Regions from separate parts of the Ruegeria sp. SCSIO 43209 genome, predicted to be linked through region 4. Evidence: riboswitches for the same ligand, from Rfam matches in the RefSeq annotation. Region 4 holds a riboswitch; each other region holds the start of a gene.

The links. A riboswitch is a leader RNA that binds a small molecule or an ion and turns the genes downstream of it on or off. The one in region 4 is predicted to bind cobalamin.
Region 1: it holds a riboswitch for cobalamin, as region 4 does, so the genes downstream of both, I5192_RS09535 (DUF1636 domain-containing protein) here and I5192_RS12835 (energy-coupling factor ABC transporter permease) in region 4, are expected to answer to the same signal.
Region 2: it holds a riboswitch for cobalamin, as region 4 does, so the genes downstream of both, I5192_RS14215 (hypothetical protein) here and I5192_RS12835 (energy-coupling factor ABC transporter permease) in region 4, are expected to answer to the same signal.
Region 3: it holds a riboswitch for cobalamin, as region 4 does, so the genes downstream of both, I5192_RS20635 (DUF1636 family protein) here and I5192_RS12835 (energy-coupling factor ABC transporter permease) in region 4, are expected to answer to the same signal.

The regions. Positions count from the first base shown of each region.
Region 1 is NZ_CP065359.1:1,891,979-1,899,974, reverse strand. Features, by position in the region: gene I5192_RS09555 (precorrin-8X methylmutase) at 1-187, opposite strand, end outside; gene cobG (precorrin-3B synthase) at 187-1,314, opposite strand; gene cobN (cobaltochelatase subunit CobN) at 1,311-4,604, opposite strand; gene cobW (cobalamin biosynthesis protein CobW) at 4,610-5,665, opposite strand; gene I5192_RS09535 (DUF1636 domain-containing protein) at 5,662-6,042, opposite strand; cobalamin riboswitch at 6,127-6,334, opposite strand; gene I5192_RS09530 (NAD(P)-dependent oxidoreductase) at 6,440-7,426, shown strand; gene I5192_RS09525 (glycosyltransferase family 2 protein) at 7,541-7,996, shown strand, end outside.
Region 2 is NZ_CP065359.1:2,837,697-2,845,692, reverse strand. Features, by position in the region: gene I5192_RS14240 (hypothetical protein) at 1-358, opposite strand, end outside; gene recR (recombination mediator RecR) at 436-1,029, opposite strand; gene I5192_RS14230 (YbaB/EbfC family nucleoid-associated protein) at 1,094-1,438, opposite strand; gene I5192_RS14225 (DNA polymerase III subunit gamma/tau) at 1,674-3,434, opposite strand; gene I5192_RS14220 (protein-tyrosine phosphatase family protein) at 3,607-4,107, shown strand; gene I5192_RS14215 (hypothetical protein) at 4,112-4,519, opposite strand; cobalamin riboswitch at 4,610-4,831, opposite strand; gene I5192_RS14210 (alpha/beta fold hydrolase) at 4,953-5,810, shown strand; gene rsgA (ribosome small subunit-dependent GTPase A) at 5,847-6,875, opposite strand; RNA gene ffs (signal recognition particle sRNA small type) at 7,035-7,133, opposite strand; gene I5192_RS14195 (bifunctional 2',3'-cyclic-nucleotide 2'-phosphodiesterase/3'-nucleotidase) at 7,172-7,996, opposite strand, start outside.
Region 3 is NZ_CP065362.1:261,061-269,056, reverse strand. Features, by position in the region: gene I5192_RS20655 (AAA family ATPase) at 134-3,157, shown strand; gene I5192_RS20650 (peroxidase family protein) at 3,131-4,792, opposite strand; gene I5192_RS20645 (hypothetical protein) at 4,811-5,878, opposite strand; gene I5192_RS20640 (hypothetical protein) at 5,998-6,153, shown strand; cobalamin riboswitch at 6,137-6,345, shown strand; gene I5192_RS20635 (DUF1636 family protein) at 6,447-6,803, shown strand; gene I5192_RS20630 (ABC transporter ATP-binding protein) at 6,800-7,585, shown strand; gene I5192_RS20625 (ABC transporter substrate-binding protein) at 7,604-7,996, shown strand, end outside.
Region 4 is NZ_CP065359.1:2,551,539-2,559,534, reverse strand. Features, by position in the region: gene I5192_RS12855 (penicillin acylase family protein) at 1-1,722, shown strand, start outside; gene I5192_RS12850 (cation-translocating P-type ATPase) at 1,916-4,258, opposite strand; gene I5192_RS12845 (hypothetical protein) at 4,444-4,716, shown strand; gene I5192_RS12840 (L,D-transpeptidase) at 4,758-5,420, opposite strand; cobalamin riboswitch at 5,636-5,849, shown strand; gene I5192_RS12835 (energy-coupling factor ABC transporter permease) at 5,925-6,608, shown strand; gene I5192_RS12830 (transglutaminase-like cysteine peptidase) at 6,714-7,337, opposite strand; gene I5192_RS12825 (AMP-binding protein) at 7,842-7,996, opposite strand, start outside.

The DNA.
Region 1 (7,996 bases), 660 kb from region 4:
CTGCCGAGACAAAACCGTCCGAGAAATGGACGAACTCTTCCAGCCCGACCATCCCTGCGGCGTGGATCATCCGAACGGCGACCTGTTCTTCATCGGCATCGAACCGGGCCAGATCAGCCTCGGATCGGATGGTGGCAAAGCTCTGCTTGTAGATCGCCGCGCCGTCGGTTTCGTATTCATAGGGCATCAGGTGAAGTCCATGGTCATGAGTGTTTCTTCGGTCAGGCCGCGTTGGCAGGGCTCATCCCCCGCACGGCCTTGTTTGACAAGGTCAAATCGTCCGGAATTGCCAACCAAAGTGACATCGGCCGGACCCATTCGGGCGCATCCCTTGGCGCAGCCCGATACATGCAGGCTGCCTGCAACGCGCGCGGCCAGGGCGCGCGCCACACCGCGGGTTTCGACCTGCGCCTGCGGGCAGTATGGCGCGCCGGGGCAGGCGTCGGTTGTTCTCAGCGGGTCGGTGCCATCTGTGACAAAGTCAAGGGCGGGTATCGCCGCCCCGCCTTCCAACAGGAACAGCCGCCATGGTGTGACCCGCAGGGCAGTGGCGTTGCTGTTTTCGATCAGCAAATGGAGTTGCCGCGCCGGTAGCTGCCCAAAGGCAGCGCCATAGAGTGTCCCCTGCACGCAGGCTCCCGGCTGAAGAGGCACGCCAATGGGGCCGGGCGCGCTGCCTTGCCACTCGCTGGGCAAACCATATGTGGCAACGGTCCGCGCCATGCGGCGGGTCTCGGTTGTGTGGGTTTGCGCAAACCACTGCGCCAACGCGATCATTAGGTCGATGGCTTGGGCTTCGCTTACCGCTCGCCCGGTTTCAGCCCCGTCCGCGCGCAAGATCAGGCCGCCTGAACCGAGTTCAAGCCGGATATCCGCCGAGTCATCGGCCAATAAACGCTCGGAACCTGTGTCGATGGCAAAGCCGAACTTGGCAGGTAAATCCGGAAGCTCGGCCAGACGCTGGATCAATTCCTGTGTCAGCCGAGCGGTCAGATCACCGGCTTCAAAGAGTGGCGAGACCAGAATGTTGCGGCGAATTTCGATTCCGGGTTCGGCGTCCAGCAGGTTCAGCGAGGAAAGCGCGGCCAACAAGGATTGATGGTCGGTTTCCTTTACTCCACGCAGCTGAAGGTTGGCGCGGTTGGTAAGGTCGATCGTGCCATTGCCGAACCGTTCCGCCAATTCGCACAGCCCTATCGCCTGTTGGGCATCCAGGCGCGCCAGCCGAGGGCGCACACGCACGACCAGCCCATCACCGGACATCATCGGGCGATGGGCACCGGGGCACCAGCCCTGCACGATGGGCGCACTCATCCCAACCCCTCCAGGTCGGCGCGGATCGAGTTCCGGCAGGTATGCCATAGCCCTGCCTCCAGCAGTGCCCGGAACCGATCCTGCATGGCCTGATGTGCTTGCGGGTTTGCCTGTTGCAGGAAGGCGTCGACCTCTTCATTGCCCAGCGTGGCGTCGTGGTACAGATCGAACAGATGCGGTGCGACTGTGCCGGACAGATGCGCGAAAGATGCCATATGATCCAGCGTCGCCGCGATTTCAGCGGCGCCCCGGAACCCGTGCCGCTGCATTCCGGCAATCCAGCCCGGGTTGGCGGCGCGGGCATAGACGACGCGGCTGATTTCCTCGGGCAGGGTGCGGGCGCGCGGGTTGTCCGGGTTGGTATTGTCCAGATGATAGAGCTGTGCGGTACCGCCGGTGATTTTCTTGGCGGCGGCAAATCCGGCCTCGTGCGTTGCATAATCATTGGCCAGCAGCAAGTCCGTCTCGGTCAGGTCCTGTAGGTGCACAAAGCTGTCGGCGTTGGCGACGCGTTGCGAGATACCGTCCTTATCCTGCGCGATGTGTTCACCTTCCAAAGCGAAGGAACTGGCGTCCAGCCAAGCCTCACCCGCCTGCACGCGTGCCTCATCCGTATAGGTTTCGGACAGATGAGTCATGTTCAGACCATAGCTGCCGGGGGCTGGCCCATAGACCCGTGCCGCAGGCTCCTGACCGGCGTAAGGATTCCAGTCGGGTGCTTCATCTCGTTTGGTCAATGCGCGGACAGCCTGACCGTACAGCGCGGAAAGCGTCGGGAACACGTCCCGGAAAAGACCTGAGACGCGCAATGTTACGTCCAGTCGCGGGCGGCTGAGATCGGTGATCGGCAACACTTCGATGCCCGAGACCCGCTCAGACCCTTTGTCCCAAACCGGCTTCACCCCCAGCAGATGCAGCGCCATGGCGAATTCCTCGCCCGCTGTGCGCATGGTGGCCGAACCCCATAGATCGACGATCAAGCCCTTGGGGTAGTCGCCTTCTTCTTGCAGGTGCCGCCGAACCAGTTCCTCAGCGAGCTTGACGCCTTGTGTATAGGCCGCGCGCGTGGGAACCGAGCGCGGATCGGTCGTGTAAAGATTCCGCCCGGTCGGCAGAACATCCGTACGCCCGCGATAGGGGGATCCGGACGGCCCGGCCTCGATCCGTTTGCCCGCTAAAGCGTCAATCAGGGCAGAGCGTTCAGCTTGGGCTGAGGGGGCAGCGTCGAAATTGCCCGTCTCATCGGGGACGCGCCCAAAGATATGCAGCCCATCACCGAACTGGCTTTCCTTGATGTCGCAGACAAATCGGTCAATGCGCGTGATCGCCTCGGCGGTACAGGTGGCCTGATCGAGGCCAAGATCGCTTTCCAGCCCGATGGCCTGCGCCTCGTCCCGGATATCTTCCTGCAGGCGATCACGGCGTTTGGGGTCTAGCCCGTCCGCGTTCGAGAACTCGTCCAACAGCGATTCCAGCCGTACCATGCGATCCGGTGTGCCGCTTTCCTTCATCGGGGGTGGGATATGGCCCAACGTGACCGCCCCGATCCGACGCTTGGCCTGCGCGGCCTCGCCGGGGTCGTTGACGATGAAGGGATAGATCACCGGCAAATCGCCGATTAACGCCTCGGGCCAACACTCGTTGCACAAGGCGACTGATTTTCCCGGCAACCATTCCAGCGTGCCATGCGCGCCGATATGGATCAGCGTATCCGCGACCAATCCTTTGCGCAGCCATAAGTAAAAGGCGACGTAGGCGTGGCGCGGTGTGCGCGACAGATCGTGATAGTCGTCATCGCGCAGTTCGGGTGTACCGCGCTCGGGCTGCAGCGCGATCAGAGCCTTTCCGCGACGCAGCGCAGTGAAGTAGAACGCGCCATTTGTGAAAGCAGGGTCGTCTTCGGGAGTGCCCCAAACCTTATTGAGATCGGTGCGGAGTGTTTCCGGCAGCGCCGCCAGCGCCACCTGATAATCCTCTAGCGGCCATGAAATCCAGGCATCAAGAAGAGTTTCAGCAATTGGCTCGGCAGGCGCGGTGTCATACCCTTCGCCTTGCAGATCGAGCAACATTGCCTCAGCCGAGGCCAGCGCATCCAGACCCACTGCATGTGCCATCTGCCAGTCTTTGCCGGGATAGGTCGATAGTACCAGCGCCGGAACCTGCTCCGCTGTGGGTTTGTCGTGAAGGTTCAGCCAGCCGGAGATGCGGTTGATGATGGCTTCGATCCGTTCGGGTTCAGCCCGATGAGCGAAGCGAGAATATTCGAGATGCGGGTCGCGTTTGCCCGGCTCTTTGAAAGATACGATGCCCGCGTTGATCCGCCCGTCCACTTCCGGAAGGACCACATGCATGGCAAGATCAGCTGGTGAAAGGCCACGTTCCGCTTCGGCCCACGCTTTGCGGCGTGAGGTGGCCAGCGCCACCTGAAAGACCGGCACCTCTGCCACATCGAGAGGTGAGGTGCCTGATGCGCCCTTGCCTGAGAATGAGGTGGCGTTGACGATCGCCGAAGGCTTCAGCGCCACAATAGTTTCGCGCAGCCAATCGGCGGCATTTGGTGCTTTGAGCGACGGGGCAAACAGGCCGACGGCCTCAAAACCCCGCGCGCGCAAGCTGCGGATCAGCGCTGCGATTGGGGCTGTGTCCGCCGAGGTCAGATAAGCACGATAGAAGGTTACGATGATACGTTTCGCATCACCGGGCAGAGCGTTTTCTGCAGGGATCACGCCGTGATCTGGGCACCAGGCACCGCATTCGGGGATGGTCTTGGCGCCCATGACCGGACCTGCATACAACCCCGCAGCCAGTGCCATCTGCGCCAGAGCGGCCTGCGCCGCGACCTCACCGCCGGTGTCGCACAGATGCGCCAGCCGCCGCAGGGTCGAGACAGGCAGGGTAGAGTAATCATCCAGCCGCGTATCCTCGCGACCGTCTGCGGGCAGTACGGCCAGTGCAATCCCTTTGGCCTGCGCCAGCGCCAGAACCTGCTGCAAGCCGTACGCCCAATAGGGCACTCCACCGATCAGACGGATCAGGATGCCCTTTGCGCCCTCCAGTGTCTGCTCGACATATGTGTCGACTGAGAGGGGATGCTTCAGCGCCGTCAGATTGGCCAGCCGCATCGTTGGCATGCGTCCTTCAGGCCCACCTCCACGATGCCAACCCGCCGCGAAAGCGCCAAGGTCACTGTCGGAAAAGGACAGCACCACCAGGTCCGCCGGGCTCTGACCCAGATCGGTCGGGGTCTCGGTTTCTTCGAGCCCATGGCTTTCGCGGAAGACGACGTGCATAAGTCTTACTCGGCAGCCTCGGTTACACCCACGAGGATATCGCGGATCTCGGCCTCTTTGATATCGTCATGCTCGGCAATGACCACAAGGCGCGAGCGACGGTCTTCGCCGGGCTCCCACGGGCGGTCATATTGGTGACGCACGCGCGCACCGACGGCCTGAACCAGTAGGCGCATGGGCTTGCCTTGAACGGCGGCATAGCCTTTGACGCGCAGGATATTCAACTCGTTGGCCAATCGTTCAATCTTGGCGACCAGATCAATCGGATCGGTTTGCTCGGGCAGTTCAACGATGATGCTTTCGAAATCGTCATGCTCGTGATCGTGATGGCCGTCGTGATGGCTGGGACGCGCGTCCATGTCATCCTCGGCCGCGGCTTCTAGACCCAGCACGACGCGGACGTCCACGGCACCCTCAGCCACTTCGACGACGGGCAGGGGGCGGGGCGCTTCGGCGGCGATGATCTCTTTCGCTTTCGCAACGCCTTCCGGGCCAGCCAGATCGGGCTTGGTCAGCAGAATGATGTCGGCGCAGGAAATCTGATCCTCGAACACCTCGGACAAGGGAGTTTCATGATCAATCGAGTCATCTGCCATGCGTTGCGCATCTACCGCCTCGACATTCGGAGCGAACCGACCAGCGGCCACGGCCTCGGCATCGGCCAGAGCAATCACGCCATCGACGGTGATTTTCGAGCGGATATCGGGCCAGTCGAACGCCTTCAGCAGCGGTTTTGGCAGGGCAAGACCGGAGGTTTCGATCAGGATGTGATCGGGGCGCGGCTCTAGTGCCATCAGGGCTTCAATGGTCGGGATGAAATCATCGGCCACGGTGCAGCAGATGCAACCATTGGCCAGTTCCATGATGTTTTCCGCCGGGCAATCAGGAATGGCGCAGGACTTCAGGATATCGCCATCGACGCCGACATCGCCGAATTCGTTGACGACCACCGCCAGACGCTTGCCCTGCGGGTTCTGCATCAGGTGTCGCACCAAAGTGGTTTTGCCCGAGCCCAAAAAGCCGGTGATCACAGTGACGGGGAGTTTCTCGAGATTGCTCATTTCAGGGCTCCAATCGGGGGAATGCGGGCCGCACAGTTTTTGCGGAAATGTTCGGGACGTTCGCGCCATTTGACCAAACCGTCCTCGGTGGCGAGGTATTTGGCTGCGCCTTCGACGATGGTTTCAACATGGTCGATCTCGTTCAGATGCTCATACACGAAAGTCCAGCGATCCGGTCCTCCGCGTAGCACGATCGAGCAGCCTTCATCGCAATTCGACAGGCATTCCACAGCTTTCAAGGTAATGCCTTCGGGCAGGCCCGCCTGTTCAAGCGCCTTGTGCAGCAACGTGCCGGGGCGCTGGGCGTCATCCTCGACAGGCAGCCCGCGACGGCAGGTAGTGCAAACCAGCAGTTCGACCGGTGCGGTCTCGGTCATGTCTCTCATCCCCCCAAATCCTCTTCGTGGGGGACGGGGTTTCATGCGGGCCGATCACAGCCCCACACCGGAACACCCCGTCCGGTTTCATCTTCGGGCGTTGGCAGGTCTCCCGGCTTGCGGATGTCAGAGGAGGCCTCTGTCGGATGTCCCGCCTTCCCGGCCATACTGCCAGTGGCTTTGGGCACCCTCTCCGGTCACGGTCGCGGGGGCGGCTGCGTTTGACGGCAAAAACCGCTGACGCATTCCCTTTTCATCTGCTCTCGCAGACACCAACGAAAGGGACATGCGGCAGGGCAGGGTTGCTTGTCAAGCGAGTCGCGCCGATCCGTGAAAAAGCGGATAAAAAGCGACCTGTCGGGGTCGCTGGGCGGCATGATACTTCTGCAACGACGTGCTGGCATGGCAGCAAGATGCGAACAGGAGGATACCGCGCATGAAAGTAGGGTTTATCGGGCTGGGGAATGTAGGGGGCAAGCTATCTGGATCGCTGCTACGAAACGGTATCGATCTGACGGTTCATGACCTGAACCCGGATCTGGTGACCGAATTCGTCGCCAAGGGTGCCAAAGCCGCCAAAAGCCCGGCGCAACTGATGCGCAATTGCGATGCTGTTATAACCTGTTTGCCTTCTCCTGCGGCCTCGGATGCGGTGATGCAGGAAATGTTGCCAGAGGTCGGCCCTGGCAAAATCTGGATGGAAATGTCGACCACCGATGAAGCCGAAGTCAAACGCCTTGGCGCAATGGTCATCGAACGAGGCGGGGCTGCAGTGGATTGCCCGGTTTCCGGCGGATGTCACCGGGCAGCGACGGGTAATATCTCGATCTTCGCAGGCTGTGATCGTGAGACTTTTGAACGTATCCTGCCATTCCTGACCACCATGGGGCGTCGCATTTTGCACACGGGCGATCTGGGCTCGGCCTCTGTTCTGAAGGTGTTGACCAATTATCTGGCTACCGCCAACCTGATCACCTGCGCCGAGGCATTGGTGACAGCCAAGGCCGCCGGTATGGACCTTGGAACCACCTATGAGGCGATCAAGATATCGTCAGGCACATCCTTCGTGCACGAGACCGAAAGTCAGGTCATCCTGAACGGCTCGCGCGATATTTCCTTCACCATGGACCTGGTGAAAAAAGATATCGGTCTGTTTCAGGAGGTCGCCGACCGTGCCGGAGTTCCTCTGGAGATAAACCCATTGATGATTAAGATTTTCGAAGATGGCATCGCGCGATATGGTGAGCGTGAACTGTCCCCGAACATCATCAGGCGGCTAGAGGACGCGACCGGACTGGAGATCCAGGCGCCAGGGTTCCCAACCGAGATGCTGGACGACGAGCCAGAAGAACCGGGTTATGAGGTGATCCCGCAGAATCGGTAGATCAAATAATCGGCAAGCGTTGCGGCTGTCTGGCGACCTGGTTGGACAAAATTCTGGGGCTATTCTAAACAGATCAACAGGAGTCCGACACCGGCACAGGCAAGAGAACAACTTATGACGAATGAGACCTTTCTCATCGTAACAACGATGAAAAACGAAGGGCCTTTCATGATCGATTGGGTGGCCTACAACCACGCAATCGGTTTTGATGACATTCTGATTTATACCAATGATTGCGCTGATGGTACTGATGCCATGGGCGAACGGCTGCAAGTGCTTGGCTGGGCTCACCACGAGCGAAACAGACTGGGTCCGCGCGCCGCGCCGCAGGTTCGTGCATTTTCGCTTGCGCGGAATCACCCAAGCTATCTGTCATCGGATTGGATTCTCAGTTTGGATGTGGACGAGTATATCAATATCCGTTTGCCCAATAGTGATATAAGAAGCCTCGTTGAGGCCAGCGGCGTGGCGGACGCGATCTCGATCTGCTGGCGCATGTTCGGAAATGCGGGTCAGAACGATTTCGTTGATCGACCTGTACCTGAGACTTTCTTTCTGGCCGCCACCGAA
Region 2 (7,996 bases), 290 kb from region 4:
ATAGGCAGGACCCGTCGAAATTAGGCTTCAACTCGACTATGGTGTCATTCTGGGCTTCCCAAAAAACGAGCCAACGAAGCATGCAGGGAAAAGACTGTTTTTCAAAATACGCATAGCTTTTTCCTTTTGAAATAGAAAATCCATCTTGCTCTAGAAATCGGACCAGCTCTTGCTCTTTCAGCGGCAATGGGTATTCAGCGATTATCCTTCGAGCAAACTCTTTGTCAGCTTCGGCAAAACTGTCGGGCAGATTTCGCCCGATTTTTGGAGGTAGCGGAAACGGCGGGGACAGCAACAAGTGAATACCAATCACGACAATCAGCGCAGATGCACAAAAAACTATAATAAACTTTCGCATCAAATGCTTAACCTCCAAGAAATCCTAAGAAAGTGCTTGGTTTCTACAAGGCACGCAAGGAGCAGGCGACTACAAATCTAGATCTCCTTCCGCGCCCGCAACGCCGCAGTAATCGTCCCGTCGTCTAGATAGTCCAACTCTCCCCCAATCGGTACACCTTGCGCCAGGGATGTCAGACGAACCTGCCCCTCCAACTGATCAGCGATGTAGTGGGCAGTGGTCTGGCCATCGACGGTGGCGTTCAGGGCGAGGATGATCTCGGTGATACTCTCGGCCACAACCCGGTCCTTCAACCGGGGGATACGCAATTCATCCGGGCCGACCCCGTCCAAAGCCGACAAAGTGCCGCCCAGAACGTGATAGCGACCCTTGAAGACCCCGGCACGCTCCATCGCCCAAAGGTCGGCGACGTCCTCGACCACGCACAGCTCTCCGGTTGCGCGAGCCTCGTTGTTACAGATGTCGCAGATATCAGTGGTGCCCACATTGCCGCAGTTCAGGCATTCACGGGCAGTTACGGCTACCTGCTGCATGGCGTCAGAAAGCGGCGTTAGCAGCAGGGCGCGTTTACGGATCAGGTGCAGGACTGCGCGGCGGGCCGAGCGGGGGCCGAGACCGGGCAGCTTGGCCATCAGGTCGATCAGATTGTCGATGTCACTGTTCGAACTCACCGTGAGACCCTCGCAATTGGGCCAGAGAAACACGCCCCGGCCATAGATCCGTCAGGAGGGTGTATCAGAACGGCAGCTTGATGTCTGCGGGCAGGCCCATGCTTTCGGTCAGCTTGGCCATTTCTGCCTGTGAACGTTCCTGCGCCTTGGTTTGGGCGTCCTTGATCGCGGCGAGGATGAGGTCTTCGACCACTTCCTTATCGTCACCGTTAAAGATCGACGGGTCGATATCCAGACCTTTCAACTCGCCCTTGGCGGTCGCGGTGGCCTTGACCAGCCCGGCACCGGATTCGCCGACAACCATGATGGTGTTCAGCTCTTCCTGCATGTCAGTCATCTTGGTCTGCAGATCCTGCGCGGATTTCATCATCTTGGCCATGTCACCCAGGCCGCCTAAACCTTTTAGCATCGGTAATCTCCTGTCACTCGATTTGTGGCCTAGATACGAAGCGTAACCGTGCGGCACAAGAGGTCAGGATACTCCCGCCCGTCGTCAAGGTCTTTGGCAAGACCTTTCCTCCCGTTGGGCCCGGCAGCGCGCAAGGCGCGCTGCCGGGCCCAAAGCCGCTCAGGGGTATCGGCGCCAGCCGATGGCCCGTGGCGGGTGCGGGAGCATTTGGTTGAGGTGCGCTTATGCTCGAAAGTCAGTCCTCTTCAAACGGGTCCCATTCGTCTTCGACCTCGGGCAGGGCTTCGGTTTCGACTTGAGCGGCGCGTTGTTCTGCGGTTTCGATGCTCTTGATCCGCGCTTTCGGGAAATGAGTCAGCACTGCTTGCACCAGAGGATGCTGTTCAGCCTCGGCTTTCAGGGCCAAGTCTGCAGCGTCCCGTACCTCGGCAATGGTCGGTGCGTTGCCCTCAGCGACAATAGAAACGGCCCACCGGTTGCCTGTCCAACGCTGCAGCGACGCGCCCAATCGTTGTGACAGGTCGGTCGGGGCGTTGTCGGTTGGGGCGAACTCGATCCTGCCTGGTTGGTAGGACACCAGACGCACGCCGTTTTCAACCTCGACCAACAACTTCACGTCCCGGTTGGCTCGGATCAGTTCGACCACATGTTCAAATGTTGGATAGCGTGCCAGAGCTGCCTGCACATCTTGGGCTAGCGCGGCTGTTGGCCCGCCTGCGTTGCCGCCGATTCCCGATGCGGCATAGGCCGATCGGGCCACAGCCTGTGGCGCGGCAGGAGCATGTCCCGGCGCACCGATTCCCTTGCCGGGGCCACCATTGGGCGGCGGAGGCGTATCTTGCAGACGCTTGATCAGCTCCTCCGGGCTAGGCAAGTCGGCCACATGGGTCAGGCGGATCACGGCCATTTCCGCAGCCATCATTGCGTTGGGTGCGGCGGAAACTTCCTCGAGCGCTTTCAGCAGCATTTGCCACATGCGTGTAAGGACTCGCATGGGCAGAGCCTCGGCCATTTGTTGACCTCGGGCGCGTTCGTCGGGGGAAACGGTGGGATCTTCGGCGGCATCCGGGGTGATCTTGACCACCGAAACCCAATGCGTGATTTCAGCCAGATCGCGTAAGACGGCGAGTGGATCAGCCCCTTCGGCATATTGCCCGCTCAGCTCGGTCAACGCGCCTGCAGCATCGCCGCGCAGGATCATATCCATCAGATCCAGCACCCGGCCCCGATCGGCCAGCCCCAGCATCGCGCGCACCTGATCCGCGCTGGTTTCACCGGCCCCGTGCGAGATCGCCTGATCCAGCAGTGAGGTCGCATCGCGCGCCGATCCCTCGGCGGCCCGGGTGATCAACGATAACGCATCCTCGGCAATCTGTGCCCCTTCGGCACCTGCAATTTTGCGAAGCAGTCCGATCATATCCTCCGGCTCGATCCGGCGCAGATCAAAGCGCTGGCAACGGGACAAGACGGTCACCGGGACCTTGCGAATCTCGGTGGTGGCAAAGATGAACTTCACGTGTTCGGGGGGTTCTTCCAGCGTCTTGAGCAGCGCGTTGAAAGCGCTGGTCGACAGCATGTGAACCTCGTCGATGATATAGGTCTTGTAGCGCGCGGATGCAGCGCGATAGCGTACGCTGTCGATGATCTCGCGGATGTCATTGACACCGGTGCGGCTGGCGGCGTCCATCTCCATCACATCGACATGGCGGCCCTCCATGATGGCTACGCAGTGTTCACATTGACCGCAGGGTTCGGTGGTAGGGCCGCCGCTGCCATCGGGACCGATGCAGTTCATACCCTTGGCTATGATCCGAGCGGTCGTCGTCTTGCCGGTACCGCGGATGCCGGTCATGATGAAGGCCTGCGCGATCCGGTCCGCCTCGAAGGCGTTTTTTAGAGTGCGCACCATGGCGTCCTGACCGACCAGATCGGCAAAGGTTTCGGGGCGGTATTTGCGGGCAAGAACCTGGTAGGCGGGGCTGGGCGTCTCGGTCATGTCTGCTCTGTCGGATTCGCGTTACGCCGCAGCGTAGAGGCCCCCGCCGCCCGCGTCCACAGCCAGCCGGGACGATTTTCATTTTGGAATGCGTGGGTATGCGGCTAAAATCCACTCTATTCTATTTACTGGACCAGTATGTTGTTGGGTAAAGTTTGTTTGGGGGGAGATTATGTCGCAACTGGTGGTTTATGCGTTGCAGGTTGGCGGAGGCACCTTGGCCTTGTCCTCGATGCCTGGGCGTGGAGGAACGTATGCAGAAGACCTTGATCTTATCGCAGACTGGAAGCCGGGACTTGTGATCTCGATGACCACTGAAGTCGAGATGATTCAGGATGGTGCGCGGAATTTTGGCGCTGATATTCAGGGGCGTGCCAGCAGATGGGTGCATTTGCCGATCGAAGATTTTGGCACGCCACCCAAAGAGATTTTGGACCGCTGGCCCCGCGTTGGCGCGACCGCACGTCAGGCGTTGTCAGGTGGTGGCCGTGTGCTAGTGCATTGCCGTGGTGGCTGTGGCCGATCCGGGATGGTGGTTCTGCGTCTGATGGTTGAATGCGGTGAACGGCCTGAGACGGCATTGAAGCGATTGCGTACGGTGCGTCCTTGCGCAGTCGAGACAAATGCCCAGATGCTTTGGGCCGTTGAACCGGCCCGTGTTCAAGCCGTTTGACGGCTTAGACACCAACATGTGGCGAGATTTCGCCACCGTTGTGCTGCACCAGAAGCGAAGCCTCAAGCATGGCGCAAGGAGGATTCCTTAGCAGGTCTGCGGGTAGGCTGCGGTACTCGGTTCCGAACATCATGTCTGCGTAGTCATCCAGCCGGCCGGTATCGATTTCAGGATCGGTTCCGCAGAATACACGTATCTGGTCGCATTGGGCGCGAAAGCGGGCGGTGCATCCTTCCGGGCAGTGCGACAGATCTATGGTGCCTTCAATCTCAAACTCAGTTTTCGTGACCGGTTTTGTGGCGGACATGGTCTGCGTCAGAGCCCGCGCCATCTGTGCCAATGCGGGGCAGGGTGCGCCAGTACGTTGGCACACAGTCGCCGCGAATTCGTGTGTTTTGGTCTTCCAGATCATCAATGCGCCCTCCGCGCGCAGGGCGAGGGCGTGGCACAGGTTGGTCGTTGCGGAGCACGATCAAACCCGTCCCGGACTCCCCGCCCGAGTTTCGGTTCTACATCTGATGGCAGGTCTCCTGACTTGCGGGTCATCGCTTTGCCGACCTTCCCAGCCTTCGAGGCCAGTGGTATCTCGGCATTGCTCTCCGCTTACAGTTGCGGGGGCAGTCTCGGACTAGGTTCTTTCCGGATTTATCCGGGCAGAACCGCACCGTGTTCCCTTTTCATCCCGGCCCGATTGGGCGCGAGAACCATCGCGACATGGCTAGCGGCTGCGCCGTGCCCGAGTCAAGAAGATTGCGTCAGGCAAGTGACGTATGGTCCAGTCACGTCAACCTTGACTTGAGGCGCTTCGGGTGAACTGATCAGTTCAGTCGGTATTGGAGGGCACCATGTTGGACACGCAGCAGGCGGTTGTGACCGAGGATTTTCAAATCCCGTCCGGCCCGGCAATGTTGTCGGCGCGGCTTTACCGTCCGGTTGCCGACCCCGAAAAGGTGGTCGTCATAAACGGTGCGACTGGGGTGCCGAGGGATTACTATCAGTACTTCGCCCGATGGCTCGCCGAAGAACAGGGCATGGCCTGCCTGACTTACGATTACCGGGATTTTGGTCACTCTTTGGTGGGTTCGCAAAAGCGGTCAAATGTCACCATGGCCGATTGGGCGTTGATCGACATTCCAGCCGCCCGGGCCGAGATGCGCCGACGGTTTCCGCAGGCCAAGCTATGGAGCATCGGTCATTCCTTGGGCGGAATGTTTGGCCCGATCCAACCCGATATCGATCAGATTGACAGGATGATCTGTGTCTGTTCGGGTCTGGTAACGCTGGCGGATCACCCTTGGCCTTATCGCGCTTTGGCGGCGTTGTTCTGGTTTGGTCACGCGCCGCTGGTGGTCAAGGCGCTTGGCTACCTGCCCGGACGGTTGGTCGGGTTTGGATCGGACCTGCCTGCCCAAGTCTATTGGCAATGGCGCAAATGGTGCACCGCCCCCAAAAGCTATGTGCCAGAGATCGGCACGACACTGCCCGCCGCCCGCTGGGAAGACTTGGGCAAACGTGTCGATCTGTTTACCTTCGCAGATGATGAAATGGTGCCGCCGGATGCTGTCTGGCGTCTTGCCGATCTCTATGGACCCAAAGCCGGGCGCCATCTGCTTGCACCAAGCGAATTCGGAGTATCCAAGATCGGCCATATCGGTGCATTCGCAAGACGGAATGCGGCAGTCTGGCCTAGGCTGATCGCCTGATAGCGCTGGGCACCGGTAGGCCGGTGCCCAGCTTCGTTATAGCCCTTTACGGGATTTTTTCTCGTGCATCACGCTGCGCACCATCTTGCCGAACGCCTTGTCGCGGGCGCGGGCCTGCGCCACCGAAGCGGAATTGTGTTGGTCTTCGCGCCGCAGCTTGCGCCAGCGGTCCAGCCGCGCGGGATCAAGCGTACCAGCGTCGATTGCCGCCTGCACCGCACATCCGGGCTCGGTCTCGTGCTGACAATCCGAGAAGCGGCAATTCAGGCTGAGGTCTGAGATGTCCGAGAACACCTCATCCAACCCCTCTTGCGCATCTAGCAGACGTAACGCGCGCATGCCGGGCGTATCGATCAGCCAGCCGCCATTGCGCATGCGATGCAAGGCGCGTGAGGTTGTTGTGTGCCTGCCGCGCGCATCGTCTTCGCGAATACCTGCGGTGGCCTGATCCTGCCCCGTCATCCCGTTGGCGAGCGTCGTTTTCCCAACGCCGGATGATCCAATCAAGGCGCTGGTTTGTCCTTTCGGACACCACGACAGAACTTGTTCGAGATCGCCGTGATCCAGCGCGTTGACCGCAAGTACCGTCAGAAACGGGGCGAGCGATTGGGCTTGATCTACATAAAGGCTCGGATCATCGCACATGTCCGATTTGGTCAGAACGACCACCGGATAGCAGCCTGCCTGATGTGCCAGCGCAAGATACCGCTCCAATCGTGGCATATTGAAATCGGCGTTGCAGGAACTGACGATGAACAGCACATCAACATTTGCAGCAATCAGCTGCGCCGCTGCCCCTGCACCTGCGGCCCGGCGCTGCAGCAGGCTGCGCCGGTCCAGCACGCGGCGTATGCGTTTGTTTTCATCCACCAGAACCCAATCTCCGACGGCATATGCACCGGTTGATTGATCCAGAGATAACAAAGGCGATTCACCTTCAGGGCTCAGCCCGATCAGTCGATCCCGGTGTACGGCCGAGATGCGATACGGAAGAAGTGACGGATCAGCCGTATGCTGAGCCGCGAAATGAGAGGACCATCCGAGGTCCGGAAAGGAAAGTAACATTGGTCTGCCTGTGATCAGAAACAGCAATCCCGTCGAATGGCAATCGCGCATCCGCCGACGACGTGTTCAGGCAATCAGTTGATCGGAAAGGATCAGAACCGGTCTGCCCGAAGGGTTTTTGCTACAATCATAAACGCCCTCCTGCGGCTGATAGGTTCTAAGTGAGAGGTTGGACATCGACCCAAGCGGGGCTCGTTGTGGCTGCTTCCTTCCGGACCTGACCAGGTTGGCGAGGCGCTCGCCCGCGCCAACCTCTCAAAGCCGATATAGGTGCATCCCCTGAAAATGGCAACCCGTCAGAAGGTCAGATGAATACGCATGAAACCATCCGCAACGTCGGGCAGAATGCGTGGATGATACTCAGCAAGCTCTGCAACATGGTGTAGCGCGCGCGGCCCCGTTGTCAGGATCGCGCCCTGCCTTTGGTTTGGTACAAAAGAAAAGGGGCGCGGTGCATGCGCGAGTGGGTCGGCGGGCAATGTGCCCGCGACGTATTTGCATAGAATATCCTGTATGCTGATCTGAGGCAGGTCAATCATACGGGCTTGTCGCGCAATTGGAAAATGACCACCGCCATTGGCGCGGTAGTTATTGGTGGCGACAAGGAAACTCTGGTCAGGCGCAATCGGCTGCCCATCGAATTCCAGGTTGCGTATGCGGGAAAATGCCGGATCAATCACTCGACCGAGCGTATCGAACCGCGCCGGTTGCGAAAGATCGATCTGGTAGGTGACACCATGCAGGACATCGAAGTTGAAGCCCGTGCGCTGAGGATCGGCAAGATCGATCGGGGCGTCTGAGCCAAGTTGATGGAACAGCCCGGCTGACATCTCAAGCCAGTCCCGAATCTGAGAACCTGAGGCCAGCACCGCGCGCAATTCATTAGGAAAGACACTGAGATCGGCGATATGTCGAACTGAAATCTCGCCTGAGGGGATATCCGTGTAGTACTTGCTTCCTGCGCGCCCGCCGAACTTTGCCGGGGCGGCTGACGATATGATAGGCAAATCTGCCCAGTCGGTATCGACCAAATGCGGGCGTAGGGCAGCGGCCTGAGCCGCCGCAACCAAGGCCAGACCGCGATCCGGTACGCAATATGAGAAGTAGCTGTGCAGCGTGTG
Region 3 (7,996 bases), on a different replicon from region 4:
GAGCGGCGGTGCGAGCAATCTGTTAATTATTTTAAGGCTTCGCGATGGGGGGCATGTTCTCGTTTTTGGGTTCCGGGGAAGGCGTTGGCCTTAAATCTCCACGCCGCATGAGCGCCGGTCGCGGAGCGCGCTGATGGTGCTGCACCCCACCGGCCCGGAAACTGATCTTGGCGCGATGGAGCACCGCCATCTGACTGTCATGATGGTGGATCTTGTCGAGTCCACGGTATTGGCTCAAATGCTTGAGCCCGAAGATTTGCTGTCTACGACATTACGTTATCATAAACTGGTCGAACAAATTGCCGATGAGTTCGGGGGCAGGGTGCTGCAGATCGTGGGCGACGGTATCCTCGTCGCCTTTGGTTGGCCTGCTGCGTCTGAAAATAATGCCGAGCGCGCCCTACGCGCGGCGCTGCGCATCCACACTGATCTGCCCGCAATGGCGGGTCCGCTCGATCTCAGGTGTCGGATTGGGATCGCATCCGGCGTGGTTCTTGTCGGGGACATCGCGCTTGGGACCAATATTCAGCCCGACGCGATTTTTGGATCGACGCTAAATCTTGCGGCACGTCTTCAGTCGTTGGCGACCCCCGGTGGAACAATGGTTTCTGCGGCAACACGAGCGCTTGGGGCCGAGCAAATGGAGTTCGAGCCGCAAGGCGTTCAGAACCTCGCGGGGTTCGACCGGCCTGTTCCAGTTTATCGATTGACCGGTGAAGGCAAGGATCAGGCCCGCCGCCATAACCGCACCCCGTTGCTTGGCCGCAAAGCCGAACGCGGACAACTCCGCCGCGCGTGGAAAGATGTGGAAGCCGGAAGAGGGCGGGTGATTCACATATTGGGTGAGGCAGGGATTGGCAAATCGCACCTGATCCGTGATCTGCGTTCGTCGGTCGGGCCGCAGGCATGGGTGACCTATCACTGCAGCCCGTTCCATGTCAGCACACCGTTCTTTCCCTTCATATCACAGGTCGAACGGTGGTGCGGCATCCACAATCAGGACGATATTGCCGCGCGTCGCAACCGGTTGTCAGAACATCTGAGCGATATTCTGGACGACGCGCAACTTCGCACGCTGTATTTCATTCTTGCCCCGGGCCCTGGCGACAGCGGGACGACCAGTGAGGACGAACTGCGCGCGCAACTGAGTGACATATTCATCCGCGTCTACCAAAAACTCAGCCGAGAGGGGCCGGTGCTTGTCGTGGTTGAGGATATGCAATGGGTCGACCCATCGACCCTTTCGGTGCTGCGCGACGTGGCCGAGCATCTGACATCACTTCCCGTCCTGATGTTGATGGTTTCGCGGATGCCGGCGCCATCAGCGATCAAAGAGAGCATACCGTCTCTTGAGCAATTGTCGCTTCCACCGCTCGATGATGCGACATCGTCAGAACTGGCCAAGGCGGCCTCGGGTGAGCGCCTTGACGACCGCACCACGGCGCAGATTTTGGCGCGGGGCAATGGCGTGCCCCTTTTCATCAAGGAGTGCTCTGCCGCCATCGCTGCGTCGCCTGAACGTATCGTGGACAACATTCCCGCCACGTTGCATGACCTCCTGGCGCAACAGGTGGACGAGGTCGGAGAACTCCGACGCGCCGCGATCGAGGCCGCTGTTATTGGTGGTGCCTTTGGGGCACCTTTGCTGGCTCAGATCAGTGAACTGACTGAAGACGAGTCCGAAGACGCTATCTTCGGGCTCGCCGCCACGGGTATTTTGCAACATCTGCCCGGCGCGAATGACGACGCAGAAATGATCTGGCGGTTCCGCCATGAATTGGTGCGCGAGGCGGCATATCAAAGCCTTGTGCGGGACCGTCGCATTCATTTGCATCGACGCACGGCAGAAGCCCTTGCCGCCCAACCGGAAGCCGCCCGACAGCCTGAACAAATAGCGCGGCACTGGGAACTGGCCGGTGAAACAACGAAGGCGGTGGCCGCCTGGTCGGAGGCCGCGCGGCTGAACCTGAGGCGGCACGCAAATCGCGAAGGGGCTCAGCATGCCCGAAACGGATTGCGGCTGTTGGACGAGTTGCCCGCAGACCAACGCGATGAAGCTGAATTGAACTTGCAATTCCTTCTGGCCGCTGCCGAACGCGTGCATGTCGGTTATGGTGCCGAGCCCGCAATCGATGCCTTTGGGCGCAGTTTTGAACTGGCTGAAAAGCTGGGCGACAGACGTACTCTTGTTCGCGCGGGCAGGGGTCTCTTTACCGCTGCAATGGTCAAAGGTGATTACCAGAACGCCGAGCAATGGGGGCAAGCGATCATCGATGCGTATGACGATCACCACACCCGAATGGTCGGAAACTACATCTGTGGGGCCGCGCTATCCCCGCGCGGTCGGTTTCAGGATGCGGCAGCAGCTCTGGAACAAGCGGCGTCTCATGCGGATGCGCATCGCGCCGAAGCTGGAAACAGCCCCGATATTGCAGCCGTGATACAAATCGAGAGTATGAGCGCGCTGGTTGACAGCTTTCAGGGCAAAACTGAGGCGGCACTCGCCAAAGCCAAGCGGGCAGTTGACGCCGCGATTGCATCGGGCCAGCCCTTGATCATCGCAAATGCAATGCATTGGTTGACCGAAATCCACATGCAGATGGACCACCCGGATTATGCGCGTATGGCCAAGGCGCTGAGCGCGGCTGTTCAGGACAAGGGCGGCCCTTATTACCAAGCTGTTGCGACGGCCCATCTTGCCGGGGCTGCCATCAGAACCGGCGAGGCCACAGAGGGCGTGGCCATGCTGCAGGCCGCTTGGGGAAGGATGCACGCAACGGGTGCCGAGGCGGCTGGCGTGCTCGTCAACGCCGAGCTCGCACGGGGCTATCTTGCTCTGGGTGAGATTCAAAAAGGGTTGGATGCGGTGGGGGCTGGTCTGACATGTGCAGAAAACACTGACGAGCGGAACTATGAAGCTGAAATCTACCGGATAAAGGCGGCTCTTCTACTGGAACAAGGTGGTCCGTTCGACGCGGCTGAGGCGGCTTTGCGTGAAGCTATTGCCGTGGCAAATAATCAGGGCGCGGCGCTGTATGAATTGCGCGCGCTGAGTGATCTTGCCTGCATCCGGCCAGCCGATACGGAAGTTGCCGCGCGGATTACTGAGCTGGAAGAGCGCGGTCGCGTCTTAGGTCCCGCCGGGACGTCGACCTAAAGTGCAGTCTTCGGGTTGCAGGTCCAAGCCAACAAAACGCGCCACCTGCGAGAATGACGAAGTTTTCTTCAACAACTGAAAACCTTTCTCTGAAAAAGTCTCAGCCGAGTACAAGTTTTTGGACACCATCGGGTTGTTCATAAGCTGCGTGATTGCGTCATACGCCACCATCGATGTCATCAGATCGCCCATGATCACATCGCCCTTGTGCTGTTCCGCAAAGAGACCAGGGAACAACTCGACCCTATTGACGTCGCAATAAAGCCGGCTCAGGTCGGCAATCAATTCGTCCGCAAACGGCTGATCACCAACCATCTCAGTAAAGTTTGAATGCGGTTTGCGGCAGAAATGATGACGATAAGTGTTCAGCGACGGAAGACGCGCCTTACGCGTCAGGGCAATTGTAGCTTCGACAGGGGCAGGAGCACCGGGCGCAGGCCTTTGGAACAGGAAATCGGGCGTGTTGCGCAGCGACATGCGGGCCGCAGGTTGGCGCGACAATGATCGGATCATTTCCGCCAAGCCCGTTTGTTCGACCAGTCGTGGATTGAATCTGAACCCCTCCGGGCCAACCTGTGCGCCGTCGATTATGAATCGCTCGGGGATCATCGAATGCCAGCGGTAGAGCAAATTGAACTCAATCGCGATCTGGTTGGAATGATGCCACGGTTGCCAGCGATTGACGCCAACAGGCAGTTTGAATGGCATATTGGCGATGTGGGCGATGTAGTCCTCAAGCACAAGCTTGATCAGCAATGCGATCAAGGTGCAGCGTGTGGTCTGGAACACACGCTCTTTATCCCAGCCTGATATGCCGCGCTTTTCGCGCCACAACAGATCGGCAAAGGTGTTATGGGCGCGCAACATCAGTGTATTGATCGCGATATAACCTATGGTACCATTGCCATTATCGAGCCCGGTTGCATGAAAATCGAGCAGTAGCTGGTCAATCGCGTGATCGCTGAGACCCGGATGCGCCCGTTTCACCGCATTCCACAGCTTGCATGGATCGTGCAGGGGCTTTCCGTAATTCTCGCCAGTGGCAAGACTGCCATCAAAGGGGGGCGCAAGCTTAACACCACCGGATTGGTTCTTTTGAAACAGCTTCGGGGCCCACATCTCGCCTTGTGTATCCAGACGAAAGGCCAACCGGTGGGTTAATTCATTGGTATCGGGATCGCGTTCGCGCAGCATGTCGGTCTGAAAATCGTTCAGCCCGTAGATTTGGCACAGATCGACCTCGTGGTTCGAATCCGTCTGATCAACCGGTCCTTTCGCCCCAAAGGTGCGCAGGAAACTGTCGGTAAACCATTGTGCGGCCGAGATAAACAAAAGTGTCGATCCTTGCGGGCACATCAAGGTAAGCGGGCTGCCATCCATTTGTGTCCGTCGGCGAAAGAGATCAGCAACTTCGCTTTCCGACGGCAGGACGGGTGAGAGGTCTTCTGGCGTTGTATGCCGACCGATCCAGCGATGGGAAAACACGCCGGGCCATGTCGTGTAGTCTGCGCCCATCGTATAGGGCCGCGGTCGGTGGATCTTCGCGGCGTTTGCAAGCCTGATCGCGGCTAAATAGCTCGTAACGGGTGGGGAGATCTTGAATCCGAGTTTGATCAGATCATCAACGTCCAGCATCAATACATCTCCGTTTGGTCATCGATTCGGGAACCGGGCGCTGGCCAAGCTCAGATAGGTTCTGAGCCGGATCGCATTAATCGGTCCTAAAGGTTCGTGATCTGCCGTGACACGCCAGGGCGCGAAGCTCATCGCGTCTCCATTCTGCGGATCAAATTCTGCACCTTTGGGAATCGTGATATCCGCCACGGGCGTGACGGTATGATGGTACGGATCAAGAGGTGCATCTGGTTGCGGGTCGCATGCCCACCGGATGCGATTGTCGAGCACATCGAATTCGTCGGCCGGGCGCGGGGGCTCAATCACACACAGCTCGAAGTGATTTTCTCCATCGGCCACGTCTTGCCGCAAACACTGCCCGATCCCATCTGGGTCGTCTACCGGATGTGCCGGAATTTTTGGTTTCGCGCTGCGGGCCAAGTATCTGACCGTTAGATCGGGGCCCAGCCGATACGGTGTTGTCGACCAGAAATGGACCTCAAAAGGCGAGTGCATATAGTTCGAGGCAAAATCACTCGCGACGCGAAACTGACGCTTGCCTTCACGAGTGAGGAAGGCGCGAAATCCTGCGCGCAGCCCTTTGGTGATCAACCTAAGGCTCCATTTTCGTCGCCCTTTGATCGCGTGCTGGACCGCTTGTAATGTGGCGACAAGCCTGCCCAATCGCTCATATTCATCGGGGACGTAGCTGGGAAACACATCCTGATCGACCAATACAAAATCGAACTCGTCGCTGAGTTGTGTGGTCCCCAGATGCGCAAGTGCTTCGGCGTCGATCAGCTTGGGGCCTGGCACGTCAAAAAGCTTGATCGCCATCCCGTGGGCATCCGATTTCCGGTCATCCAGATGCGCGCCGTTGGAAAAGCGAAGTGCGGCTGAATAGGCTGCGGGCTGTTCAAACAGGCCGTGACGGAACTGTTCTGGTAGATCGTTTCTGACGGTGAATATTGCAGCCACACACCCGTGACTGCGCCCATGCTGAGCCCTTAAGCGATGGCCTTTCCACCGTGCAACGGCCTCGAGATTGTGGTCAATGACATCATCAACAATATCCGGCGGCAATGCGTTTTGCGAAACATGTGTCAAAGAACCGTCTCCTTGGATAAACCCAGGCAATGATCAAACAGGGGTAAGGTGCTGACAAAGCTAAACCTCTAAATTTGTTCAGCTTACCTCAGATTGTCTAATTTCCAAACACACCAACTATGGACAACCGTGGCCAGACAAATTCGGCGCGCAGCCCAAGCTATTCGGTTGGTGCTTCGGACACGTGGTTGGCGGCGCTCGATCCTCGACCAGAGTTGGGTGCCTTCGACTTTATCATTGACGTGTCCGGTGTTCTCGGGCACTCAATCGATTGATGGTTCCCGGTGGCGTTGCCGCGGGATGAAAAGGGAATACGGTGAGGCTTGCCAAAAGGTGCCAATTCCGTAACTGCCCCCGCAACTGTAAGCGGTGAGCAAGGCCAAACAGCCACTGGTCCACAGGATCGGGAAGGTTGGCCGAGCGCGGACCCGCAAGTCAGGAGACCTGCCATCAGATGTTTAACCAACCCGGGGCGGGGCGTCCTGGAAGGAGGCTTTGATGGCGCGTCAATCGCGTGTTTACATTGTCGGCAGCTTCCGCATGCGCTTGGAAACAAGTGGAGTGGACCATGCCAGATACGCCTGATCATTTCATTCTAGTCTGCGAAAGCTGCACTGAAGGGCTGCCCCTTGATGAAATTTGCGATGCGTTGACTGGGAAATTACCTCGCAGTTTTGCGATCCGCGCGTCGTCTTGCATGGCAGGCTGCGATAGTCCCAGAACGGTTGGGTTCCAGGCCGTAGGAAAGGCGCAATACCTTTTTGGTGGCATTCAGACCGCGGATGAGGTGCAGGCGCTGGCTGAGTTTGCAGCGCAGTATCGTGAAAGCCCGGATGGCTGGACAAATGCCACTGATCGCCCGCAGGCGTTGTCCAATAAAACCCTCTCGCGCATGCCGCGGATCGAACAGGGAGCATCGCAATGACGTTGCCACCCTTTCTGATTGCCGAAAACCTTGAGTATTATGCCCTTAACGGAGATGTCCTGTTGCAGGGCGTCTCGTTCGAGTTGGACGAGGGTTCCATTCTAGCCATCGCCGGCCCGAACGGGGCGGGGAAAACGACGCTTCTCAATCTGTTGTGCGGCGCTGAGCCGCTGGCACTTGGCGATGTTCGGATCAAAGGACGCAGTCTGAAAAAGCTCACGGCCAAAGAGCGTGCGCGCATGATTGCAGTGGTAGGTCAGCAGGAACTGCCCGATGGACGCTTGGCGTTACGCGATTATGTTGCGCTGGGGCAAATACCCATCCGTGCGGACCGCTCTGCCGAAGGCCACGCGCAAGAGCTGGACCGGATTTTAGACCTGACTGGTCTCGCCAATCTCGCGGACAAGCGCATGGCCCAACTGTCCGGAGGCGAACGTCAGCGTGCCCATATCGCGCGCGCTTTGGCGCAAAACCCTTCGTTGCTGTTTCTGGACGAACCGACCAACCATCTGGATCCTGATGCAAAAGGGCGGATGCTGTCTTTGGTCGCCGAGCTTGGGATCACCGTGGTCATGATCGTACACGATCTGGTCATGATCCCCGAATTCGCCACACACGTGGCGCTGATGAAATCGACCCGCATGATCGAGTTTGGGTCGGTGGACAAGGTGCTGACACCCGAAAGAGTCCGCGAAACTTTTGGCGTTGATTTCCTCTGCTTTCTCCACGAAGGCCGCGTGATTCCGGCGCTTGATATTCGAAGAACCACAGTCTCAACTTAGTCGAAGGAACACACTGAGATGAAATACATCTGGCCCGTGGCGTTGGCCACCGCCATGGCAAGCGGTGCTGCTGCGCAAGAAGTCACCGTAGACAACTGCGGCGAACCGCTGGTTTTTGATACCGCGCCCGAGCGCCTGGTTGTGCATGACATGAACATGACCGATATGGCCTTTGCATTGGGTCTGCAGGACAAGATCGTCGGCCTGACCGGCATCACCGGCTGGTACAAGACCAGCCCTGATTTTGATGCTCTGCGCGGCGACATCCCCGAGCTTGCGCCGAAATATCCGACCGTCGAAAACCTGGTGGCGGTTGAACCCGACCTGTTCTTTGCCGGTTGGTACTATGGCATGAAGCCGGGTGGTGATGTGACCCCAGATACACTGGAACCGTTCGGAATCAAGACCTTG
Region 4 (7,996 bases):
ATCCCACATATCTCGGCTTCATCCCCGTCCGATGCCTATTTCGCACTTGGTTTCGTTCATGCGCAGGATAGATTGGGTCAGATGTTAAGGGAACGACGGTCCGCTTCGGGTAAAGTACCAGTTCCGCGATATCGCGATATAGATCCAGTTTTGTCTGAAATGCTGATTGCCTATGCAGCCGGTGTCAATGCCTGGATCGGGGAGGTGTCAAAAGGCCGGCGTGGCCGGGGGGCACCAGAACTGTTGTTGTACGATGAAAAGACAATCATGGCCTGGCGGCCAGAGGATAGTCTCAGAATAACTCAACAGTTCTTAGGCAATCTGCGGCAGGCCGAGAGTGGCGGCGCGTCAATTCCAGGCGACAGACCGAAAACACCCGGATTGCTCAAGAGCACGCCAAAAGCTCGGCTGGGTGCCTGGGCATTGACCAGTGAACGAACGGTTTCCAATTCCCCAATTCTCGCGATCGAGACTAGCGGGCCGCTTTCGCTCCCATCAACCTTGTACATGGCTGATCTTCAATTTCCCTCGGGGGCAGTAGCAGGGGCGACTTTGCCCGGCGTTCCGTTCGTTGTTCTGGGTCGTTCAAATGACGTTGCTTGGGCCTTGGACTCAAATGCCGGGCAACCTGAATTGCAAAACGGTACATCCGAACGGGTAGATAGCGATATCTTTTTGAGAACTCTTTACCGACTGACACAGGTAGTCACCGCAAAAGACGCCGTGAAGTTGATCTCTGAAATGCCTCTGTTCGGGTTGGAGACCGTCGTTATTGACAAAGAAGACGTCATGACCTGGCCGGGCATCTCCGATGAAGATGCAATCCTGCTTCGGCAGCAAAGGCTCAAAGAACTTGATGCGCGCCAACGCGTTTTTTCAGTTGATGGTGTTATGGCGGTACAACAAGATACCGTTAGTTCAGCAGCGCGTAGCTTGTTGCCTCTGATGGCAGCGGACTTGTGGCGTTCTGCACCCATGATCCCCGCAACCGACGACCCGCTCGATGGAATCCGACAGGATGCCTTGAACCGCTTGGCTGAATGGAACGGTGAAATGGATCGTTTTTCGCCGGAGCCATTGATATTCTGGGCATGGGCGCGTGCTTTGCAACGCCGATTTCTACAGGATGAATTTCCTGCGGCGCGTGATTTGTGGACCAATCCGAATCCATATTTTCTTGCCGCGGTTCTTTCAAATAGAGAAGAGGCCGCGATGTGGTGTGACAATCGCACCTCAACTCGTGTCGAAACCAGCGACGAGTGGATCGTTCTCGCACTCGACGATGCGCTCGTCTGGATAACCGAGCGCTACGGTCCCGACCTTTCTTCGTGGAGCTGGGGATCTGAACACGTTGTGAATCTGGATTGGTCTGCGGTTAGCCCAGCCGGATTCCTCAATGGGTTGTTATCTGTGCGGGAACCGAAGTCCGGAGGACCTTATTCATTGCTCTCGTCTCAATTCGGGATGTCTGACGAAAAACCGTTTGCAACAAATATCGGCACGAATTTTCAGGCCGTCATGTCTGTTTCAGAAGACAAAGGCTTCTTTTTCCTGACACCATCCGGGCAGTCGGGACACCCGCTTTCGCGGTTCTACAAGAACTTGTTTTCTTCATGGATGCGCGGTGATTACAGGATGATGGCAATGGATCTGGCAGTAGCAGAGGGTGGGGCAGTGGGGCGATCCAAACTAACCCCCCTCATTCAGGATGAAGTTGACTGATTAAAGTGCGGCTCCGGGAAGCCAGATCAGTGTCAATGTGCCCTCATCTTCAGGATGAAATGCCATACAAGATCCAAGACTGATTGATACATCGGGCACCACGCCACAGTGATAGATTGTGAAAATCGGCTGTGGGATGCTGATTTCAGTGGGCATCCCACAGCACACGCGATCTTAGGTGCCGCGCGCCTGATTACTGCCCATGCGCCAATTCAGCATTTTCACCTGGCGTTCCAACGGTTTCTGTTCCTGTTGAGTGTATGTTACCCTCCGAGGCTTTCAGAAGCCGCAAGGCGTTAGCCACGACCAGCAAGGACACTCCGACATCTGCGGCGATTGCACCCCACATTGATGCCAATCCAAAACCGGTAAGGGTCACAAACAGTGCTTTGGTCGCAAGTGAGAAGCCGATGTTCTGACGGATGATCGACATGGTTCGACGTGAATGATCGATCAGCCGGGGTACTTTGCCGATGTCATCAGTCATCAGAGCAATGTCTGCAGTCTCAATAGCAGCATCAGATCCAACTGCACCCATCGCAACTGCATAATGTGCCCGAGCCATCGCAGGCGCGTCGTTGACGCCATCGCCGATCATCGCAACCATCTCGTGCTGTTCTGCCAGTTCCTCAATCGCAGCGACTTTGTCCTCCGGCAGAAGTTGGGCCCGGACTTCGTCGATGCCGACTTCGGCTGCTACCGCTCTCGCTGTTTGTTCGTTGTCACCAGTCAGCATGATGATTGACTTCACGCCCTGCGCATGAAGCTGGGCTACGATGCTTCGGGCTTCGGGTCGAATGCGGTCCCGCAGCTCAAGCAAACCGGTTAACCCGTTCTCATCCCCGACAACAACAAGTGTGCTTCCCGCGCTTTCGATTTGGTTGCGCAACTCGGCAGGGATGGACGCGCCAAAGCCTTTCTCTACAGCGAAGCGGTCGGAGCCAAGCCAGATATCTCGACGCTCGGTACGGCCTTCCAGACCACGACCGGGAACGGTTCGGATGTCTTCAGCCGCCGATATCGAAATGTCGGTCTGTTCTGCCTTGGTCAAAATGGCGCGGGCCAGCGGGTGTGAAGACCGAACCTCAAGGCTTGCAGCGTTCGCCAACAGCTCTTGCTCGGATGCGCCGCCCAGCGGATAGACATTGGCCACTTCAGGCTCACCCATGGTGATCGTGCCGGTCTTGTCCATGGCCAGTGCGGTGGTACGCCCGGGGGCCTCGATATATGCGCCGCCCTTAATCAGAACCCCAGCCCGGGCCGAAGCGGTCAAAGCCGCAACGATTGAAACCGGTGTGGAAATGACGAGCGCACAGGGGCAGGCGATAACCAGCAGAACAAGTGCATTGTAAAACCAGAAGCCCCACGATGCGCCAAATACAAGCGGTGGGATCAGGGCGATGGCCACTGCGACGACCATAACGATGGGCGTATAAATCCGCGCAAATTTTGTAACCCACTGCTCAACCGGCGCACGGCGAGCATGAGCATCACCGACCATCCGGATGATCTTGGCAAGCACGGTGTCTGACGCTGTTTTCGTCGCACGTATTTTGAGGGTGCCTTCACCATTGATTGTGCCGGCATAGACCTCATCACCCAGCTCTTTGGGAATCAGCGCGCTTTCACCTGTGATTGGAGCCTGGTCAACGGCACCGGCCCCTTCGATGACTTCCCCGTCAAGTGGAATGCGATCCCCACCGCGAACGATGAAGCTGTCACCGACAAAGACATCCGCCGCCGGGACCGTTGCCTCAGAACCGTCAGCACGAACCAGCCGAACCGTCGGGGGGGCCAGATCAAGCAGCGCGGATACCGCGTTCCGAGCACGTCCGACACTCCAGCTTTCCAGATAAAGAGAGAGCGAGAAGAAAAATGCTACAGTTGCGGCTTCAAAAAACTCACCCAGAGCGATGGCACCAGCGACGGCAACAACCATCAAAAGGTTCATATCCGGCGAAAGTCGACGCGCCGAAGACCAGGCTTTAGGGGCCACCAGCCAGACGCCAAACAAGATCGCGACCGCGAACAAAGCTGCCTCGGGCAAAGGCATCGGAACCTCACCATGTCCCGAGAACAGCCCGAGCGCACCGCCCATGCCGGTTTCGAAAATGTGCCAGCCAAAACCTGCTGCCCAAAACCCTCCGCTAAGAGTGGTGAACCGCCGCTGACGTGCAATATGCGCCACCTGGTCCTGGGCGGCATTTCCGTCATCCCATGGTTTGGCGGTCATACCAGTACTCGCAACCAGCAGCATGACATCTTCGTCAGATAACTTGGAAGCACTTTCAAGAAGCGTCATCCGACCGTTGATCACATCAAATGCGAGATGCTCTTCACCACCTGCTTTCGGGCCGACGACACGGTTCAGGATCGCCACCTCTTCGGCGCAATCAAGGCCAGAGACCTGAAAGCTTCTACCACCTTCAGGAATTGGACCGGCGGGGGCGATGTCGCCACACCCGCCACTACCGCATGCGTGGTGACCATGTTTGTTTTCGTGGCCATGGTCGTGGCTATGGGTATCGGATGACATGATTGGACCTCAAGAATCTCTATGGTCCTTTGTAAATAGTTCCTACAGTAACTAGAGCTTCAATACCTTTTATATTTTTTCATCCGGGTTCTTTGCCTGCGATATTGTTAGTTCATTTCGTCTTGCGGGCCGGCCGTGTGGATGCAATCTAATTGCAGATGACGCAAAAAATTTGGAATAGATCAATGCAGAAACGGATCGCAATTACCATCACGTTAGTCTCGATTACGGCTGGTTGCTCAGCCCAGTTCACTGGGGCCAAAAGCAAAGCACTTGAACCAGGCAACGTGCCAGATTCGGTCGTAGCGCTGGCAGGGCCGGCGCAGGATTTGACCACAGCGCGCCTCCTGCCCGAAGACAATTGCTTTTGGTATGAGCACAGCGGACCCGTCGAGACGACATTGGTACCATTGCGCGCGACGAATGGCGCTCCGATCTGCATTGCGCGCGACGCCTGATCGAAATGAGGGCAGCGACGTCCATGTACGCTGCCCAATATTCATGAGCGGGCTGTGACGCTATCTTCGGCAGAGTATAGGAAAGCGGTCGAGCCGGTTTTCACGTTTGGGTAGAGGTCATTGATATGAGCCATGATCATTCGCACACATCCAGAACTTGCGCGACCGCCGATGCTTCTTGGCTCAGGCGTGCCGTGAATTCTGAGATATGTGTCTCGGTCTCCAACGTATAGATAAAGGGCACGAGAGCCGAGAGCATTATTCGGCCCGGGCTCCATGCCATTCCGGAATTCCGCGTATTCGGGGTTGCGCTCGATCATTGAAGCGGTTGGTGTCCAGTGTGGCCATTCGACCTTTCGGCGGATAACATAGGTGCCGGGCTCGTAAAGGTTCCCGCGCGCGATCGCTACGCCATAGCGCATTGCGGTCCCGCCTTCTTCGATATGATAGAGATAGCGCGCGACGGCATCCACATGGATGTCACCTGGAACCAAACCATCATTTGCCGCGACGCGTCTTGGTAAAAAACGGTCATGAACACCCCACGGATTTGAGGTCATTGGATCGTAACCAATTGGCGTGACCTGACTGTCCCAATAGGTCTTCTGCGATGCGGTTGGCCAGGTTTTGGCGATCAATGGACTGGCCGCAGACGCCGAGAACAGCGCTATGGTGGATTGAATGAAATGGCGCCTTGTAAGCATAGGTCTCGTCCTGGTTCACAAGTTTAACGTATTTGGATCGCACTATCGCGAATTAATCCGAATCTTAAAGCCTCTAGCAGCTAGAGCTTCAAGAGGTTTCAGGTAACGCTTGGTTTACCCTGTCGATCAAGTGACCGGTTGCGTGAATCCTGCTTCGGTCGAGTTTACATTGGAATAGGTCGCAAAGACAATTGACACAGGCGAAGCCGCCATTGTAGCGGTGAATTGTTTTCGGTTCCTGATGGCGGAAGCCAAAAGGATTAAAAGGGAATACGGTTCGGTGTTTTCAATGGCGCCAATTCCGTAACTGCCCCCGCAACTGTGAGCGGAGAGCGATGCCAAGACACCACTGGTTCGTAATGGAACCGGGAAGGTTGGCGGAGCGAGCACCCGCGAGTCAGGAGACCTGCCGTAAAGCGCCGGGCTATGCCCAGACTGAACCTGTCGGCCTTACGGTCGATTCAACCTGACAAGCCGCCGGGTGAGGCGGTAGGGAGAAAGAACATGCATATCGAACCGGGCATCGTGAATGGTGCCAAAATCGCGCTTTCCTATGTTACCGCCGCAGGTGCGGCTACTTACGCAGCGAAAGAAACGTTTTCCACATTGCGTGCGAATGGACCTGCATCTTTTGTTATGCGCTCGGTGCTCGCCACCGTTGGTGTTTTCCTTTTCTTCGAAGTCCTGCCGCATTTCCCGGTTGGTGTCTCTGAAGTCCACTTCATCCTGGGGTCGACGCTGTTTCTGCTTCTCGGTGCTGCACCCGCGGCTTTTGGATTGGCAGCTGGTCTCCTGATTCAGGGTGTGTTTTTTGCCCCGTTCGATCTTCCGCAGTACTTCATCAACCTGACCACTCTGCTGGTGCCGCTATTTGCGCTACAAGCACTGGCCAGCCGCATCATCGCACCCGGCACAGCATATGTTGACCTCAAATATGGCCAAGCTCTTGCCCTAAGTGCGACGTATCAGGGAGGAGTAGTCGCATGGGTTGGGTTCTGGGCCTTCTACGGCCAGGGTTTCGGCGCAGAAACCATGGCGTCGGTTCTGTCCTTTGGCGGTGCTTATATGCTGGTAATTGTCATTGAGCCGATTGCTGATCTGGCAGTGCTTGCGGCAGCCAAGGCGATGCGCGGTTTGAACAGTACAGGTCTGGTGACTCCGCGTTTGTACAACGCTGCGAAAGCTTGACCAAAGTTTGAAGCGGTGTCCTAAACTTGGGTTGCCGCGAAACAACCAGTAGACGCAGGACCAAAATTTTATTGTGGCGCGTCTCGAGGGCGCGCCACATTGTTTTTAGCCGCTAGAAACCTGTACCCAACGATCAGGGTGATTTGGGTCCTGTATTCGTAGGAAAAGATACCTCGTTTCCTTCCACGATTTGATCCTGTTGGTGACATTGTCCAGAATCAAATCGCCTTCACTCGAGCGATAAACTAAAACTGCATGGCCACTGCGATTGGTGTCTAAGACAGTTGCAATAAGTAGCTTCGTAGGATCCAAGCCGTTCTGCATTAGTTCAAACTTCTTTTGCAAAGCGAAATCTTCGCAATCCCCTGACCCCTGCATTGGTAGCGTCCAGTATTCCTTTGTCCCGTATTGGTTTTGATCCGAAACGGCGCGGATCCTCCGATTGACGCGCAAGTTAATCGCTTTAACGATCTGTTTCTCCTGCGCTTCTGGCAGACCAGAAGTACGAGTATTCGCGCACGCCCACGAATAATCTTTGCAGAGTGATTTGGCGCCCGATGGCGCCTGAACCTCTCTATCTAGTTTGATCCAGGGAAGCTCAGAAGCTTGCAATGAAGCGGCGGAGACAAGGTAGCTGCATATGATACAGGCCAACGATAGATAAACTGGTAACCGTTCCGAAAGTTTTTTCTGAGCGGAAGTAGGTTTTGTCATATCTGCTTTCCCCATACTCGTTTCTCCTGGGTATCTGAAGCTACCGAGCCAAGAGAACTCTATTTCAATCTTTTATGTTCATCGACGCATTACAACAGCTTATTCAATTTAAAATGCAGAGCAGCAAAGTTCGCGAGCGCGCAGTTATTAGTCGTGATTGTGTGCGTGAGCTTAATTGACATTCTTGCAGCAGCATAGAAGAAAGCCGGCTAGTAGTTCTGGGTTAGAAACGCTTGAGGTTTGGGACGGATTTGGATGACGCGTCAAGCCGAACATCTTTGTGCAATGACATGGGTATCAACCGTTCGCCGGGGCGCACCCTAACAGTGTATCTGCGATTATATGTTTCATGCGGCCAGATGTAACTGGCAATTGCAGATTTCCCCTGACCAAGGTGTGCAGGTTTTGATTGGAAATTCTAAAACAATGACTTCGTCGCTACACTCAGTCCTCTGTTAACGCGCACAGCGACGGGAGCGATGAGTTGGGCAGGCTCAGTGGCCTACGAGCCATATTGCGTCAGGTTTCTATTATGCGTGTAAGTTTCGTACGATCGACTTTGGAGGCATGACGCTTGTCCATAGGAATGTTCTTAATCGAAATCACATTTGGAACGTCAAAACCAAGCGCAGATTTAGTCCAATCGTCGATGTGATCCGCGGAACCTTGGACGC